Regions from separate parts of the Methylobacterium sp. TK26 genome, predicted to be linked through region 1. Evidence: predicted binding sites of a transcription regulator. Region 1 holds the regulator's gene; the other holds the start of a gene.

The links. Region 1 encodes PhoB, which activates phosphate uptake and scavenging genes when phosphate is short. Its sites were predicted from a motif close to TGTCATNNANCTGTCAT; they were not measured.
Region 2: a site for PhoB is predicted at 4,316-4,332, ahead of ACXJ1Y_RS03370 (YdcH family protein). Genes of this name have one in related genera too.

Annotation. Positions count from the first base shown of each region.
Region 1 is NZ_CM143965.1:1,583,154-1,590,271, forward strand. Features, by position in the region: gene pstC (phosphate ABC transporter permease subunit PstC) at 1-88, shown strand, start outside; gene pstA (phosphate ABC transporter permease PstA) at 102-995, shown strand; gene pstB (phosphate ABC transporter ATP-binding protein PstB) at 1,050-1,847, shown strand; gene phoU (phosphate signaling complex protein PhoU) at 1,879-2,592, shown strand; gene phoB (phosphate regulon transcriptional regulator PhoB) at 2,704-3,399, shown strand; gene ACXJ1Y_RS07730 (protein-disulfide reductase DsbD family protein) at 3,404-5,536, opposite strand; gene ACXJ1Y_RS07735 (M24 family metallopeptidase) at 5,610-7,118, opposite strand, start outside.
Region 2 is NZ_CM143965.1:667,258-674,375, reverse strand. Features, by position in the region: gene ACXJ1Y_RS03390 (phosphodiester glycosidase family protein) at 1-209, shown strand, start outside; gene ACXJ1Y_RS03385 (NADH:flavin oxidoreductase/NADH oxidase) at 222-1,340, opposite strand; gene ACXJ1Y_RS03380 (phospholipase A2 family protein) at 1,513-1,938, shown strand; gene ACXJ1Y_RS03375 (propionyl-CoA synthetase) at 2,047-3,957, opposite strand; gene ACXJ1Y_RS03370 (YdcH family protein) at 4,123-4,302, opposite strand; gene ACXJ1Y_RS03365 (YdcH family protein) at 4,475-4,693, shown strand; gene purE (5-(carboxyamino)imidazole ribonucleotide mutase) at 4,772-5,266, shown strand; gene ACXJ1Y_RS03355 (5-(carboxyamino)imidazole ribonucleotide synthase) at 5,263-6,357, shown strand; gene ACXJ1Y_RS03350 (tetratricopeptide repeat protein) at 6,648-7,118, shown strand, end outside.

The DNA of each region.
Region 1 (7,118 bases):
GATGGCGCTCGGCTGCATCCTGTTCGTCATCACCTTCATCGTGCTGATCGTCGCGCGGCTGTTGACCCGCCGCGTCCGGGCCGCCTGAGGAGCCGATCCCGATGGATGCCACGAACCCCATGGTGACGACCCCGTCCCCCCTCCGCGCGAGCCGCGTCCGCCCCGGCCGCCGGGTGGCGGACCGGGCCCTGCGCATCTCCTGCCTCGTCGCGACGGTGGTGGGCGCGGTGGTGCTCGGCTCGATCCTCCTGATGCTCATCGTCGAGGGCATCCGGGGCCTCAGCCCGACCCTGTTCACGCAGCCGACCCCCGGCCCCGGCTCGGAAGGCGGCGGCATCGCCAACGCCATCCTCGGCAGCCTCGTGCTGACGACCATCGGCATCGTGGTGGCGACCCCGGTCGGCGTGATGGCGGGCACCTACCTCGCCGAATACGGGCGGGGCTCGAAGCTCGCGGACATCATCCGCTTCCTGAACGACGTGCTGCTCTCGGCGCCGTCCATCCTGATCGGCCTGTTCGTCTACACCCTGATGGTGCGGCCGATGGGGACCTATTCCGGTTGGGCCGGCGGCGTCGCCCTGGCGATCATCGCGGTGCCGGTGATCGTGCGCACCACGGAGGACATGCTGCGCCTCGTGCCCGGCACCCTGCGCGAGGCCGGCGCGGCGCTGGGCGCCCCGCCCTCCAAGGTCATCACCTCGGTGACGTGGCGGGCCGCCTCCTCCGGCATCGTGACGGGCATCATCCTGGCGCTGGCCCGCATCGCGGGCGAGACCGCGCCACTGCTCTTCACCGCGCTCAACAACAATTCCTGGTTCTCCCCCAACCTGATGGGCGGCGTCGCGAACCTTCCGGTGATGATCTACCAGTTCGCCCTCTCGCCCTATCCGAACTGGCAGGGCCTCGCCTGGGCTGGCGCCCTGCTGATCACCACGACCATCCTGGCCCTGTCGATCATCGCCCGCCTGGTGATCAAGCCTCAGAACGCCCGCTGAGGGCGTGACGTCCGAACCCATCACGAGGACATGACGATGAACGCCGCCTCCGCGATGCCGACCGGGGACCTCAGCCGTGGCAATCCCGCCGCCGACAGGGCCGTCCGCATCGCCGTCAAGAACCTCAACTTCTATTACGGTTCGTTCCACGGCCTGAAGAACGTCAACCTCAACTTCTACGACCGGAAGGTCACGGCGCTGATCGGCCCCTCGGGCTGCGGGAAGTCGACCCTGCTGCGCTGCTTCAACCGCATCTACAGCCTCTACCCGGAGCAGCGCGCCGAGGGTGAGATCCTCCTCGACGGGCGCAACGTCCTCGATTCGAACGTCGACCTGAACGAACTGCGCTCGCGCATCGGCATGGTGTTTCAGAAGCCGACGCCCTTCCCGATGTCGATCTACGACAACGTCGCCTTCGGCCTGCGCCTCTACGAGAAGCTGCCCAAGGCCGAACTCGACGTCCGCGTCGAGGAATCGCTGCGCAAGTCCGCCCTGTGGGACGAGGTGAAGGACAAGCTCCGGCAGCCCGGCACCGGCCTCTCCGGCGGCCAGCAGCAGCGCCTCTGCATCGCCCGCACCGTGGCGCAGAAGCCGGAGGTGATCCTGTTCGACGAGCCGACCTCGGCCCTCGACCCGATCTCCACGGGCCGCATCGAGGAGCTGATGGAGCAGCTGCGCGACGAGTTCACTATCGTGATCGTCACGCACAACATGCAGCAGGCCGCCCGCATCTCGCAGTACACGGCGTTCATGTATCTCGGCGAGCTGGTCGAGTTCGGCCAGACCGACAAGATCTTCATGAACCCGAACGAGCGTAAGACGCAGGACTACATCACCGGCCGCTTCGGCTGAGCCACCGACCAAGAACCGCAGAGGTCTCGCCATGCCCGGCCACATCGTCACGTCCTACGACACGGACTTGGAAGACCTGCGCCGCTCGATCTCGGAGATGGGCGGCGTCGCGGAGAAGATGACCGGCGAGGCGACCCTCGCCCTCGCCCGGCAGGACGAGGCCCTGGCCCAGACCGTCATCATCGCCGACAAGCGCCTCGACACCCTCCAGCGCGAGATCGAGGAGAAGGCCGTCCTGCTCATCGCCCGGCGCCAGCCGCTGGCGGTGGACCTGCGCGAGACCATCTCGGCGATCCGCGTCTCGGGCGATCTGGAGCGGATCGGCGACCTCGCCAAGAACGTCGCCAAGCGCGTCACGGCCATCGCCGACCAGTCGCCCGCCCAGAAGATCGTGCTCGGCGTGCGCCACATGAGCGACTTGGCCGAGGGGCAGCTCAAGGACGTGCTCGACGCCTATGCCAGCCGCGACACCAAGGCGGCGCATGACGTGTGGGAGCGCGACGGCGAAATCGACGCCCTCTACAATTCCCTGTTCCGCGAACTCCTGACCTACATGATGGAGGATCCGCGCAACATCTCGTTCTGCACGCATTTGCTGTTCTGCGCCAAGAACGTCGAGCGGATCGGCGATCACACCACCAACATCGCCGAGACGATCCATTACCTCGCCACGGGCGAGATCTTCATGGGCGACCGGCCGAAGAACGACGCCTCCAACTACGCGACCGTCACCCCCGGCGCGTGAACCATCGCCGTCATCGCCTCCCCGGCGGTGACGGCTCCGGCGTATCAGCGTTGCCCGCAACCCTCGGTCGAGCCCGGCCGGGGGGAACGGGCGTGGAATGGACTCCCGAGCATGCGTGTCCTGATCGTCGAGGACGAAGAGGCGCTCACCACCCTCCTGCGGTACAATCTCGAAGCAGAGGGCTTCAGCGTCGATGCCGCCGCGCGCGGCGACGACGCCGAACTGCTCCTCGCCGAGCGCACGCCGGACCTCGTCCTCCTCGACTGGATGCTGCCGGGCCTGTCCGGCATCGAACTGTGCCGCCGCATCCGCGCCCGGCGCGAGACCGAGCGCATGCCGGTCATCATGCTCACCGCCCGGGGCGAGGAAGGGGACCGCGTGCGCGGCCTCGGCACGGGGGCGGACGATTACATCGTCAAGCCGTTCTCCGTGCCGGAACTCCTCGCCCGCGTCCGGGCCCTGCTGCGCCGGGCCAAGCCCGCCCATGTGGCGGACCGGTTGGCGGCGGGGGACATCGAGCTCGACCGCACCGGCCACCGGGTCCGGCGCGGGGGCGCCGAGTTGCATCTCGGGCCGACCGAGTTCCGCCTGCTGGAATTCCTGATGCTCAGCCCCGGCCGGGTCTTCTCCCGCGAGCAATTGCTCGACGGGGTTTGGGGGCACGACGTCTACATCGACGAGCGCACCGTGGACGTGCATGTCGGCCGCCTGCGCAAGGCGCTGAACGGCCCGCGCCAGACCGACCCGATCCGCACCGTGCGCGGCTCGGGCTACGCCTTCGACGAGACCTTCTCGCTGGAGCCGTGAGGCGTCAGCGCGCCTCGGCCGTGCGGTCGGGGATCGCGGCCAGCGCCTCCAGCACCGTGCCCTCGGTGAGGATCTGCGGCAGGATCGTGGGGTCGCCGCCGCCCGCGTAGAGCAGGTAGAGCGGCACGCCGCTGCGGCCGTGGCGTTCAAGCAAGCGGGTGATCTCGGGGTTCTGGTTGGTCCAGTCGCCCTTCAGGTAGGTCACGCCCTTCGCCCGCATCGCCGCCTGCACGGACGGCCGCGAGAGCGAGGTGGTCTCGTTGACGGCGCAGGTGATGCACCACGCCGCCGTCAGGTTCACGAAGACCGGCCGCCGCGCATCCCGCAGGGCGTCGAGGCGGGCTTGGCTGTAGGGCTCGGTGCCCTCCGCGGCGGCCTGCGCCGCCGGCACCGCCCGCTGCTGCGCGAGCCCTAAGCCGAGCATCGCCACGGCGATGAGGGCGAGGCCCGCGAGGCCCTGGAAGATCCGCTCCCCGAGGGCCGTCGCGCCCCGGCTGCGCTCCCAGGCCCAGGCGGCGAAGCCCACCAGCACCACGCCGATCAGGGCCGCGAACAGCCCCCGCGCATCGACCTGCTGCGCCAGCACCCAGATCAGCCACGCCGCCGTGGCGTAGACCGGGAAGGCCAGCGCCTGCTTCAGCGTCTCCATCCACGCGCCGGGGCGGGGCAGCACCCGCACGGCGCCGGGCCACAGGGTGAGGGCCAGGAAGGGCAGGGAGAGGCCGAGGCCCAGGGCCGCGAACACGGCGAGCGCCACGGCGGGCCCCTGCGTCAGGGCGAAGCCCACCGCCGCGCCCATGAACGGCGCGGTACAGGGGGTGGCGACGAGGGTCGCGAGGACGCCCGTGAAGAACGAGCCCGGCAGCCCCGAACGCCGCGCGAGCCCGTCGCCGAGGCCGGTGAAGCGTCCCCCGAGGCTGAACACCCCCGACAGGCTCAGGCCCACCGCGACGAGGAGATAGGCGAGCCCCGCCACGACCGGCGGCGATTGCAACTGGAAGCCCCAGCCGAGGCTCGCCCCGCCGCCCTTCAGGCCGATCAACAGCCCGGCGAGGGCGAGGAAGCTCGCGAGCACCCCGGCCGTGTAGGCGAGGCCGTGCAGGCGCACGCGGGTCCGGCTCTCGCCCGATTGGCGCACGAGGCCGAGCACCTTGATCGAGAGAACGGGGAAGACGCAGGGCATCAGGTTGAGGATCAGCCCGCCGAGGAGGGCGAGGCCGATGGCCGCGAGCAGGGTCGGCTGGTCCGCCGCCGGGACGGGCGGGACGCCGGCCGCCGCCGGGGGGGCGACGGCGGTGGAGGGTACCTGCGCCGGCTCGTCGCCATAGGCGAAGGCGAGGCGGATCGGGCCGTTGCCCGTGTCCTCCTCCACGGTCAGCACGCCGGGCAGGGAGAGGGGGAAGGTCTTGTCGTCGCCCCGTGTCAGGCTCAGGTGCAGGCCCTGGTCATCGACGGTGAGACCCTGCTCGGCGGCGTTGTCGAGGGCGGTCTCGCCATAGGGGAAATAGGCGGCGGACTTGATCGAATCCGCCCGCAGGCCGCTCGTGGCGAAGTCCAGGCGGATGCGGTCGCCCTCGCGGGACAGGCGCATCGGCCAGACGGGGGCGACGGGCAGCGCCGCCCGCGCCCGGTTGAACAGGGCGGCGTTGGCGGGGTCGGGCGTCGGCTTGCCGACCGGCAGGGTGAGGGCGAGGTCGGCCGCGCCCGGCACGCATTCGGTCTCGCAGACGAGGTAGGTGAGCTTGCCCGCGATCCGCACCGGCTCGGCCGGGTCGAGGCTCGGCGGCGGCGTGACGGGGACGAGGAGCGTCACCTCGTCCTCGTAGCCGTAATTCATCAGCGTCGCGATGGGGATGCGGTGCGGCGCCGGCCAGCGGATCGCCCCGGTGCCGAAGCCGGCGGGCAGGGCCCACGTCACCTCCGGCGGCAGGCCGGAATCGCCGGGGTTGCGCCAGTAGACGTGCCAGCCGCGCTTGAGCTTCATGTGCACGGCAAGGGTGAAGGGCGTGCCCCCCGCCACCGCCGAGGGCTCGGCCACGAGGCTCGCCCGCACGAGGTCCGCCGGGGCGCGGAACCCCTGCGCCGAAGCGGGGGCGCAAGCGAGGCAGGCGAGGATCAGGAGCAGGCGGGCGATCATGCGGGACTCTTCGTGCCGGGCGGCGGCAGGTTTCTCGGCCTCCGCACCGGCTTTTATGGGGCAGGGGAGGGCCTTACGCCCCGAGGGGTTCCGTCGCGGCCTCCAGCCACGCCCGCGTCGGCGCGTCGAGGAGCGGCGACAGCGCGTCGCGCACGCGGGCATGGTAGGCGTCGATCCAGGCGCACTCGCCCGGTTCCAGCAGGGACGCGTCGATGAGGCGCCGGTCGTAGGGCGCGAGGGTCAGGGTCTCGAAGCCGAGGACCGGCCGCTCGCCGCCCGGCACCTCGCGGAGCTCCACGAGGACGAGGTTCTCGATGCGGATGCCGTAGCGCCCGGCGGCGTAGTAGCCGGGCTCGTTCGAGAGGATCATGCCGGGCTCCAAGGCCACGGTGCCGGTCTTGGCGATGCGCTGCGGCCCCTCGTGCACCGAGAGGAAGGCGCCGACCCCGTGGCCGGTGCCGTGGTCGAAATCGAGCCCGGCCCGCCACAGGGGCAGGCGGGCGAAGCCGTCGATCTGCGCGCCGTTCGTGCCCTTGGGGAACACGGCGCGGGAGATCGCGACGTGGCCCTGCAGCACCCGCGTGTAGCGGTCGCGCATCTCCGCCGTCGGCTCGCCGACGGCGAGGGTGCGGGTGATGTCGGTGGTGCCGTCGGCATATTGCGCGCCGGAATCCACGAGGAACAACTCGCCCGGCCGGACTGCCCGGTCGGTCTCCCGCGTCACCCGGTAATGGACGATGGCGCCGTTCGCGCCTGAGCCGGAGATGGTCGGGAAGGAGACGTCGCGCAGGTCGCCGCCCTCGGCGCGGAACGCCTCCAGCGCCTCGACGGCGGCGATCTCGGTGAGGTCGCCCCGCGCCGCCGCGCCGTCGAGCCACGCGAGGAAGCGCACCACGCTCGCCCCGTCGCGGCGGTGGGCCTCGCGGGTGCCGGCGATCTCGGCCGCGTTCTTCACCGCCTTCATCGCGGTGATCGGGTCCTTCCCGACATCGACCGTGCCGCCGGCCGATTCCACCCGCTCCTTGAGGGCGACGGCGCCCGTCGCCCCGTCGAGGCGCACGCGGGCCCCGGACAGGGCGGCGATGCCCTCGTCGAGGTCGGGGCGCGCGCCGATCTCGGCGATGGGTTCGAGCGCCGCGCGCAACGCCGGGTCGATGTCGCCGGAGACGAGGTAGAGCCGCGCCCGGCCCTCGCGGGGCAGGATCGCGTAGCCGAGCGCCAGGGGCGTGTGGCCGACATCGCCGCCGCGCAGGTTGAACGCCCAGGCGAGGTTGTGCGGGTCCGAGATCACCAGCGCGTCGCAGGAATCGGCGACGAGCGCCGCGCGCACCCGGGCGAGCTTGCCGGACGCCGCCTCGCCCGCGAGGGATTCGGGCTGCGCCACGACCCGGCCGGAGGGGGGCTTCGGCCGCCCGGCCCAGCAGGAATCGACGGGGTTCTCGGGCAGCGCCCGCAGGGAGCCGCCGGCCTTGGCCACCGCCCGTTCGAGCCGCGCGATCCCGTCCGGCGTGTGCAGCCACGGATCGTAGCCGAGCACCCGGTCGCGGCCGAGATGCTCGCCGATCCAGGCTTCCGCGCTGGT
Region 2 (7,118 bases), 920 kb from region 1:
GCACCCGCGACGGGGGCCATGTGGCGGTCTTCGCCATCTCCGAGCGGCCCGTGAGCTTCGGCGCCTTCGCCCGCCTGTTCCGCGACGACCTCGGCTGCCGCAACGCCCTGTTCCTCGACGGCTCGGTGTCGAGCCTCTACGCGCCGAACCTCGGGCGCTCCGATCTCGGACGGCCGCTGGGGCCGCTGATCGGAGCGGTGGCGAAGTAAGGGGGCGGGATCTTACCGCTGCCCGAAGGCGGTGTCCTTGAACAGGTCCTTCAGGTGGTGCGGCTGCGAGCGCCAGTATTGCTTCGGCGCGTGCACCCGCGCGCCGAGTTCGGCGGCCGCGTGCCAGGGCCAGCGCGGGTTGTAGAGCATGGCGCGGGCCAGCGAGATCGCGTCCGCCTTGCCCTCCCGGAGGATGTCCTCGGCCTGCTTCGGCTCGGTGATGAGCCCCACCGCGATGGTGGTGAGGCCGGTCTCGGCCTTGATCCGCTCGGCATAGGGCACCTGATAGCCCGGCCCGACCTTGATCGCCTGCTTCGGCGAGACGCCCCCGGTCGAGACGTGGATCGCCGGGGAGCCGGCCGTCTTCAGGGCCTGGGCGAGTTCCACCGTCTCGTCGAGGTCCCAGCCGTCCTCCACCCAATCCGTCGCGGAGACCCTGAACCAGACCGGCGCACCGGCGGGCACGACCTGCCGCACCGCGTCGTAGATCTCCAGCGGGTAGCGCATCCGGTTGGCGAGGCTGCCGCCGTATTCGTCCGTGCGCTTGTTGGCGATGGGCGAGAGGAACTGGTGCAGCAGGTAGCCGTGGGCGCCGTGCAGCTCCACGGCCTCGATCCCGAGGCGCACGGCGCGCTTGGCGGTGGCCACGAACTCATCGCGCACCCGCTTCAGGTCGGCGGCGTCGAGGGCGTGGGGCGGCACCTCCCCCTCCCCGTGCGCCACGGCGGAGGGCGCCTCGGTGCGCCAGCCGTAGGGGTGCTCCGGCGCGATCTGCTTGCCGCCGGCCCAGGGGGCGTCGCTCGACGCCTTGCGGCCGGCATGGGCGATCTGGATGCAGACCGGGATCGGCGCGTATTCGCGCACCGCCCCGAGGACGCGGGCCAGCGCCCGCTCGCAGCCGTCGTTGTAGAGGCCGAGATCCCAGGCGGTGATGCGCGCCTCGGGGGAGATGGCGGTGGCTTCCAGCGTCAGCAGCCCGGCGCCCGACATGGCCAGTTGACCGAGATGCATCATGTGCCAGTCGGTCGCCTCCCCGTCGCGGGCCGAGTACTGGCACATCGGCGCGATGAGGATCCGGTTCTCCAGGGTCAGGGAATCGAGGGTCAGGGGCTCGAACAGGCGTGCGGTCATGGGGTCCTCCGGCATGGGGTCAATCTGGGGCGACCCCCCGGTGCGGCCAAGCGGCCCCACCGTCCCGAACCGGGAACCTGCGGATTGAACGCCCGTTTTGTGTGCGTCGCCGCGGTGCGGCGGCCCAAGCGAGCCGCCTGAGGGGGCGAGATCGCCCAGGATTCCGATCATGATGCTTCCGAGATTCGCCGCCCCATTCGTATTTGCCGCCGGTTGTGTCGCCCTCGCGGGTGCCTCCCAGGCCCAGCCCGCCGCCTTCGGCGGGCCGAAGATGTTGATCCACGGCAATTATTGCGGGCCGGGCAACAACGCCCCCCTGCCCCCCATCGACGCCCTCGACGCGGCCTGCGCCCGTCACGATGCCTGCACTCCGCAGGGCGGGCTTCCGTCTCGCGCCTGCAACATGCGCCTCCAGCGCGAGGCCGAGATGATCTCCCGCGATCCGCGCATCCCCGAGAAGGAGCGCGCCATGGCCGGGATGATCGCCATGGGTGCCGGCGCCATCCCGACGAGCCCCGATGGCGGCCCCACCGCCACCGGCTCCCTCACCCCCGCCGCCGGCATCGGCCTGCCGGGCGATGACGACGACGCGGAGTAAGCCCTAGTGCATCGATCCAGACGAAGGCGTCAGCCGTGTCTGGAAAAATTGATGCAAAAACAATAAGCTAGTACAGAGACGCATGAACGGAGTGAGTGCGTCTCTGTACTAGCCGCCGATCCCACGGGTCTTGAGGCTGTCGCCGATCTCGTCGAGGACGCTCGCGTCGTCGATGGTGGCCGGCATGGTCCAGGGCTCGTCGTCGGCGATGCGCTTCATCGTCGCGCGCAGGATCTTGCCCGAGCGGGTCTTGGGCAGGCGCGCCACGGTGAGCGCCAGCTTGAACGCCGCCACCGGCCCGATCTCCTCCCGCACCTTCGCCACGAGCTCCCGCTCGATCTCGGCGGGATCGCGGGAGACGCGGGCCTTCAGCACCACGAAACCGCAGGGCACCTCGCCCTTCAGCGCATCGCGGATGCCGATCACCGCGCATTCCGCCACGTCCGGGTGGGCGGCGAGCACCGCCTCCATCCCGCCCGTCGAGAGCCGGTGCCCGGCGACGTTGATGATGTCGTCGGTGCGGCCGAGCACGGTGATGTAGCCGTCCTCATCGATGATCCCGGCATCCGACGTGTCGTAATAGCCGGGGAAGGTGGTGAGGTAGCTCTCGCGCATCCGCTCGTCCGAGCCCCACAGCGTCGGCAGGCAGCCGGGCGGCAGGGGCAGGCGGATCGCGATGGTGCCCATCGTGCCGCGCGGCACCTCCTTGCCCCCCTCGTCGAGGACACGCACGTCGTAGCCCGGCATCGGCACGCAGGTGCTGCCGCGCTTCACCGGCAGGAGGCCGAGCCCGACCGGGTTGCCGGCGATGGGCCAGCCGGTCTCCGTCTGCCACCAATGGTCGATGACCGGCCGGTCGAGCACCCGCTCCGCCCAGGCGACGGAATCCGGGTCCGCCCGCTCGCCCGCCAGGAACAGGGAGCGGAAGGACGACAGGTCGTGGTGGCCGACGAGTTCGCCCTGCGGGTCTTCCTTCTTGATGGCGCGCAGAGCGGTCGGCGCCGTGAACAGGCACACGACCTTGTGCTCTTCCAGCACCCGCCAGAATGCCCCGGCATCGGGCGTGCCCACCGGCTTGCCCTCGTAGAGCACCGTGGTGCAGCCGTGCAGGAGCGGCGCATAGACGATGTAGCAATGCCCGACGACCCAGCCGATGTCGGAGGCGCAGAAGTAGGTCTCGCCGGGGGCGACGCCGTAGAGGTTCGGCATCGACCAGGCGAGCGCCACGAGGTACCCGCCCGTGTCGCGCACCACGCCCTTCGGCTTGCCCGTCGTGCCCGACGTGTAGAGGACATAGAGCGGGTCCGTGGCCGCCATGCTCACGCAGCCGGCGTGCTTCCCCGCCGCCCGCGCGGCCTCCATCGTCCCGGCCCAGTCATGGTCGCGGGCGGGGTCGAGGTCGGCCCGGCATTGCGGGCGCTGAAAGATCAGGCAGGCCGAGGGCTTGTGCGCGGAGGCTGCGATGGCCGCGTCGAGGAGCGGCTTGTAGGCGACGACCCGGTTCGGCTCCAGGCCGCAGGAGGCGGCGAGCACCACCTTCGGCTGCGCGTCCTCGATGCGCTTGGCGAGTTCGTTGGCCGCGAAGCCGCCGAACACCACCGAATGCACCGCGCCGAGGCGGGCGCAGGCGAGCATCCCGACCATCGCCTCGGGCACCATCGGCATGTAGATCACCACCCGGTCGCCCTGGCCGACGCCGAGGTCGGCGAGCACGGCGGCGAGCGTGCCGACCTCGTCGCGCAACGCGCCGTAGGTGATCGTCCGCTTGGTGCCGGTGACGGGCGAATCGTGGATGATCGCGACCTGGTCGCGGCGGTCGGATTCCGCGTGCCGGTCGACGGCATTGTAGCAGGCGTTGAGCCGGCCATCCGGGAACCAGCGTCCGTAGGGACCCTGGCCTCCGTCGAAGGCCCGTTCCGGCATCCGGTCCCAGGTGATGGCGCGGGCGGCGTCCCGCCAGAACGATTCGGGGTCGCGCGCGGCGGCGGCGTGGGTTTCGGCGTAGCGGCTCGCTGGCATGGCGTGTCCTCGGGGTCGTTGGACGGTCTTCCGCCGTCTCGCGCCGAGCTTACCAGATCGCCGGCCGCACCGTCATCGGTGTGCCGCCCGGACCTTTCAGGGCATGAAAAAGCCGCGCCGTCCGGTGGGGAGCGGCGCGGCCTGCCTTGGCCTATCGCATGGGTGTCAGTGCAAGGTGCCGGTGGCTTGCAGCCTGTTCATCTCATCCTTGAGGTGAAGTTTTCGGCGCTTGAGTTCCGCTATCTGCTGATCGCTTGCCGAGGGCCTGTGGATGGCCTCCTGAATCTCGCGCTCGAGGGCTTCGTGCTTACGGGCGAGTTGGCTCAGATGCGTCTGCAGCGACATGAGGCGAATCTCCTGTCATTGTTCTGACACGGGCAGACTGACACAGGTTGGCGGGCCTGTCGAAGCGTTTTCGCTGGGCAACCTTTCGCAAGGGTTGCTCCGGCGCTTGCCCACCGCTGAGGCGTGACGCATGCTTCTGACCTTCGAAGGGGTTTCGGTTTTCAAGGGTGCGATGGCGGCTGAGTCGGGTGAGAACGGGCAGTCCGATCTCGAATCGGAACTGGGCCGGCTCCGCGAGGAGCATCGCGACCTCGACGGCGCCATCGAGGCGCTGGAGCGGAGCGTGGCGGGGGATCAGTTGCAGATCCAGCGGCTGAAGAAGCGCAAGCTGACCCTGCGCGACCGGATCTCCTACATCGAGGACGTGCTGACGCCGGACATCATCGCCTGAAGGCGGTGGGTCGGCAGCCGTCCCGCCTTGCGATCCGCGTGCCGCGCGGTTAAGCGCCCTCTTTTGCTGGAACCACGCATGTCGGCGCCACCCGTCGCGATCATCATGGGCAGCCAGTCGGACTGGGCGACCATGTGCCATGCCGCGCAGACCCTGGATGCGCTGGCGATCCCCTACGATGCCCGCATCGTCTCCGCCCACCGCACGCCCGACCGGCTCGTCGCCTTCGCCAAGGGTGCGCGCGGGGACGGGTTCAAGGTGGTGATCGCCGGGGCCGGCGGCGCGGCGCACCTGCCGGGCATGGCCGCCGCCATGACGAGCCTTCCGGTCTTCGGCGTCCCCGTCGAATCGAAGGCCCTCTCGGGACAGGACAGCCTGCTCTCCATCGTGCAGATGCCGGCCGGCGTGCCGGTGGGGACCCTCGCCATCGGCCGGGCCGGGGCGGTGAACGCCGCGCTCCTCGCCGCCGCCGTGCTGGCCCTCTCGGACGAGGCGCTGGCGGGCCGCCTCGACGCGTGGCGCGCGGCGCAGAGCGCATCCGTGGCCGAACGGCCGGAGACTCAAGGACAGTGACGCAGAACGCGATTGCCCCCGGCGCGGTGCTCGGGATCGTCGGCGGCGGCCAGCTCGGCCGCATGATCGCCCTCGCGGCGGCGAACCATGGGCTGAAGGTCCATGTCTACGCCCCCGATGCCGACAGCCCGGCCTTCGACGTGGCCGCGCGGACCACCTGCGCCGCCTATGACGACGAGGCGGCGCTCGCCGCCTTCGCGGCGTCGGTGGATGTCGTGACCTACGAGTTCGAGAACATCCCCCGCGCCACCGCCGAGGTGCTGGCCCGCCACGCGCCGCTCCACCCGAACGCCGAGGCCCTGGCGACGACCCAGGACCGGCTCTCGGAAAAGGAATTCATCAATCGGCTCGGCATCCCCACCGCGCCGTTCCGGCCCGTGGACACGCCGGACGACCTCGCCCGCGCCCTGGAGACGATCGGATTGCCGGCGGTGCTGAAGACCCGCCGCTTCGGCTACGACGGCAAGGGCCAGCGCATCATCCGCGAGCCCGGCGAGGGCGACCGCAACGCGATCTTCGCGGAGTTCGGCGGCGCGCCGCTGATCCTCGAAGGCTTCGTGCCCTTCGAGCGCGAGGTCTCGGTGGTGGCCGCGCGCGGCGCCGACGGCAGCTTCGCCGCCTTCGACCTCTGCGAGAACGAACACCGCAACCACATCCTGGCCTTCACGCGGGTGCCGGCCGAGGGCGTCTCCCCCGAGACGGCGCAGGAGGCCTTCCGCATCGCCCGCGCCATCGCCGACGCCCTCGATTATGTCGGGGTGCTGGCGGTGGAGATGTTCCTCGTGCGCGAGGGCGGCGAGCGGCTCGTGGTCAACGAGATCGCGCCGCGCGTCCACAATTCCGGGCACTGGACCATCGAGGGCGCGCTGTCCTCGCAGTTCGAGCAGCATGTCCGCGCGGTCTGCGGCTGGCCGCTCGGCAGCGCGGCCCGCACGGGCGGCCTGCCCTGCGAGATGGAGAACCTGATCGGCGATCAGGTGGAGGCGTGGCGGTCGCTCCTCGCGGAGCCCGGCGCGCACCTGCACCTCTACGGCAAGGGCGAGGCCCGCCCCGGCCGCAAGATGGGCCACGTCACCCGCCTCAAGGGCTGATCGCACCCGCCCCGGTTGCGGCCCGCGCGCCACACCCGTCCGCCGGAAGAGACGGCGGGCGGCGCGATTGCGCGGCCCGGCGGCGGGGGCCATACCTTCGCCACATCCCGCCGCTTCCAACCGTTCCAGGGTTCGCCCGGCCGCGATCGGGCGGCCCGGCTTAAGGGGGCATTCACCGCGTTGCGCGAGGTTGCGCGCGGGTTGCCGGAACCGGGCGCGATGCGCCGGCGCGGACAGGACTAGGGGCGGGGCACCGTGCGGGGCGCGGCGGCTCCCGGGAGAATGGGGCGATGACGCAACGCAACGGGCTCGTGAAGGCCGCGCTGGTCGGCGCGGCGGTGGTCGCGGCTGCGGGGCTGGCGGGCTGCGAGACCGTGGGTTCGGCCGCGGGCGCGCGCCAGTACGCGGTGCTGGAAACGGATACGACGGGGGCGACGACGAGCAACATCGCCTCGCTCAGCGAAGTGGTGCAGCGGAACCCGAACGACGCCGCCGCCTACACGACCCGCGGCGCGGCCTATGCCCGCGCGGGCCAGTTCAGCGAGGCGATCAACGACTTCACGAAGGCGATCCAGCTCGATCCGAACTCGGCCTCGGCCTACAACAACCGGGCGCTGGCCCTGCGCCAGACCGGCCGTAACGACGCCGCGCTGCAGGATTTCTCGAAGGCGATCAGCGCCGATCCGAATTACGGCCCGGCCTATATCGGCCGCGCCAACGTGGAGCGGGCGCAGGGCAACCTCGACGGCGCCCTCAACGAC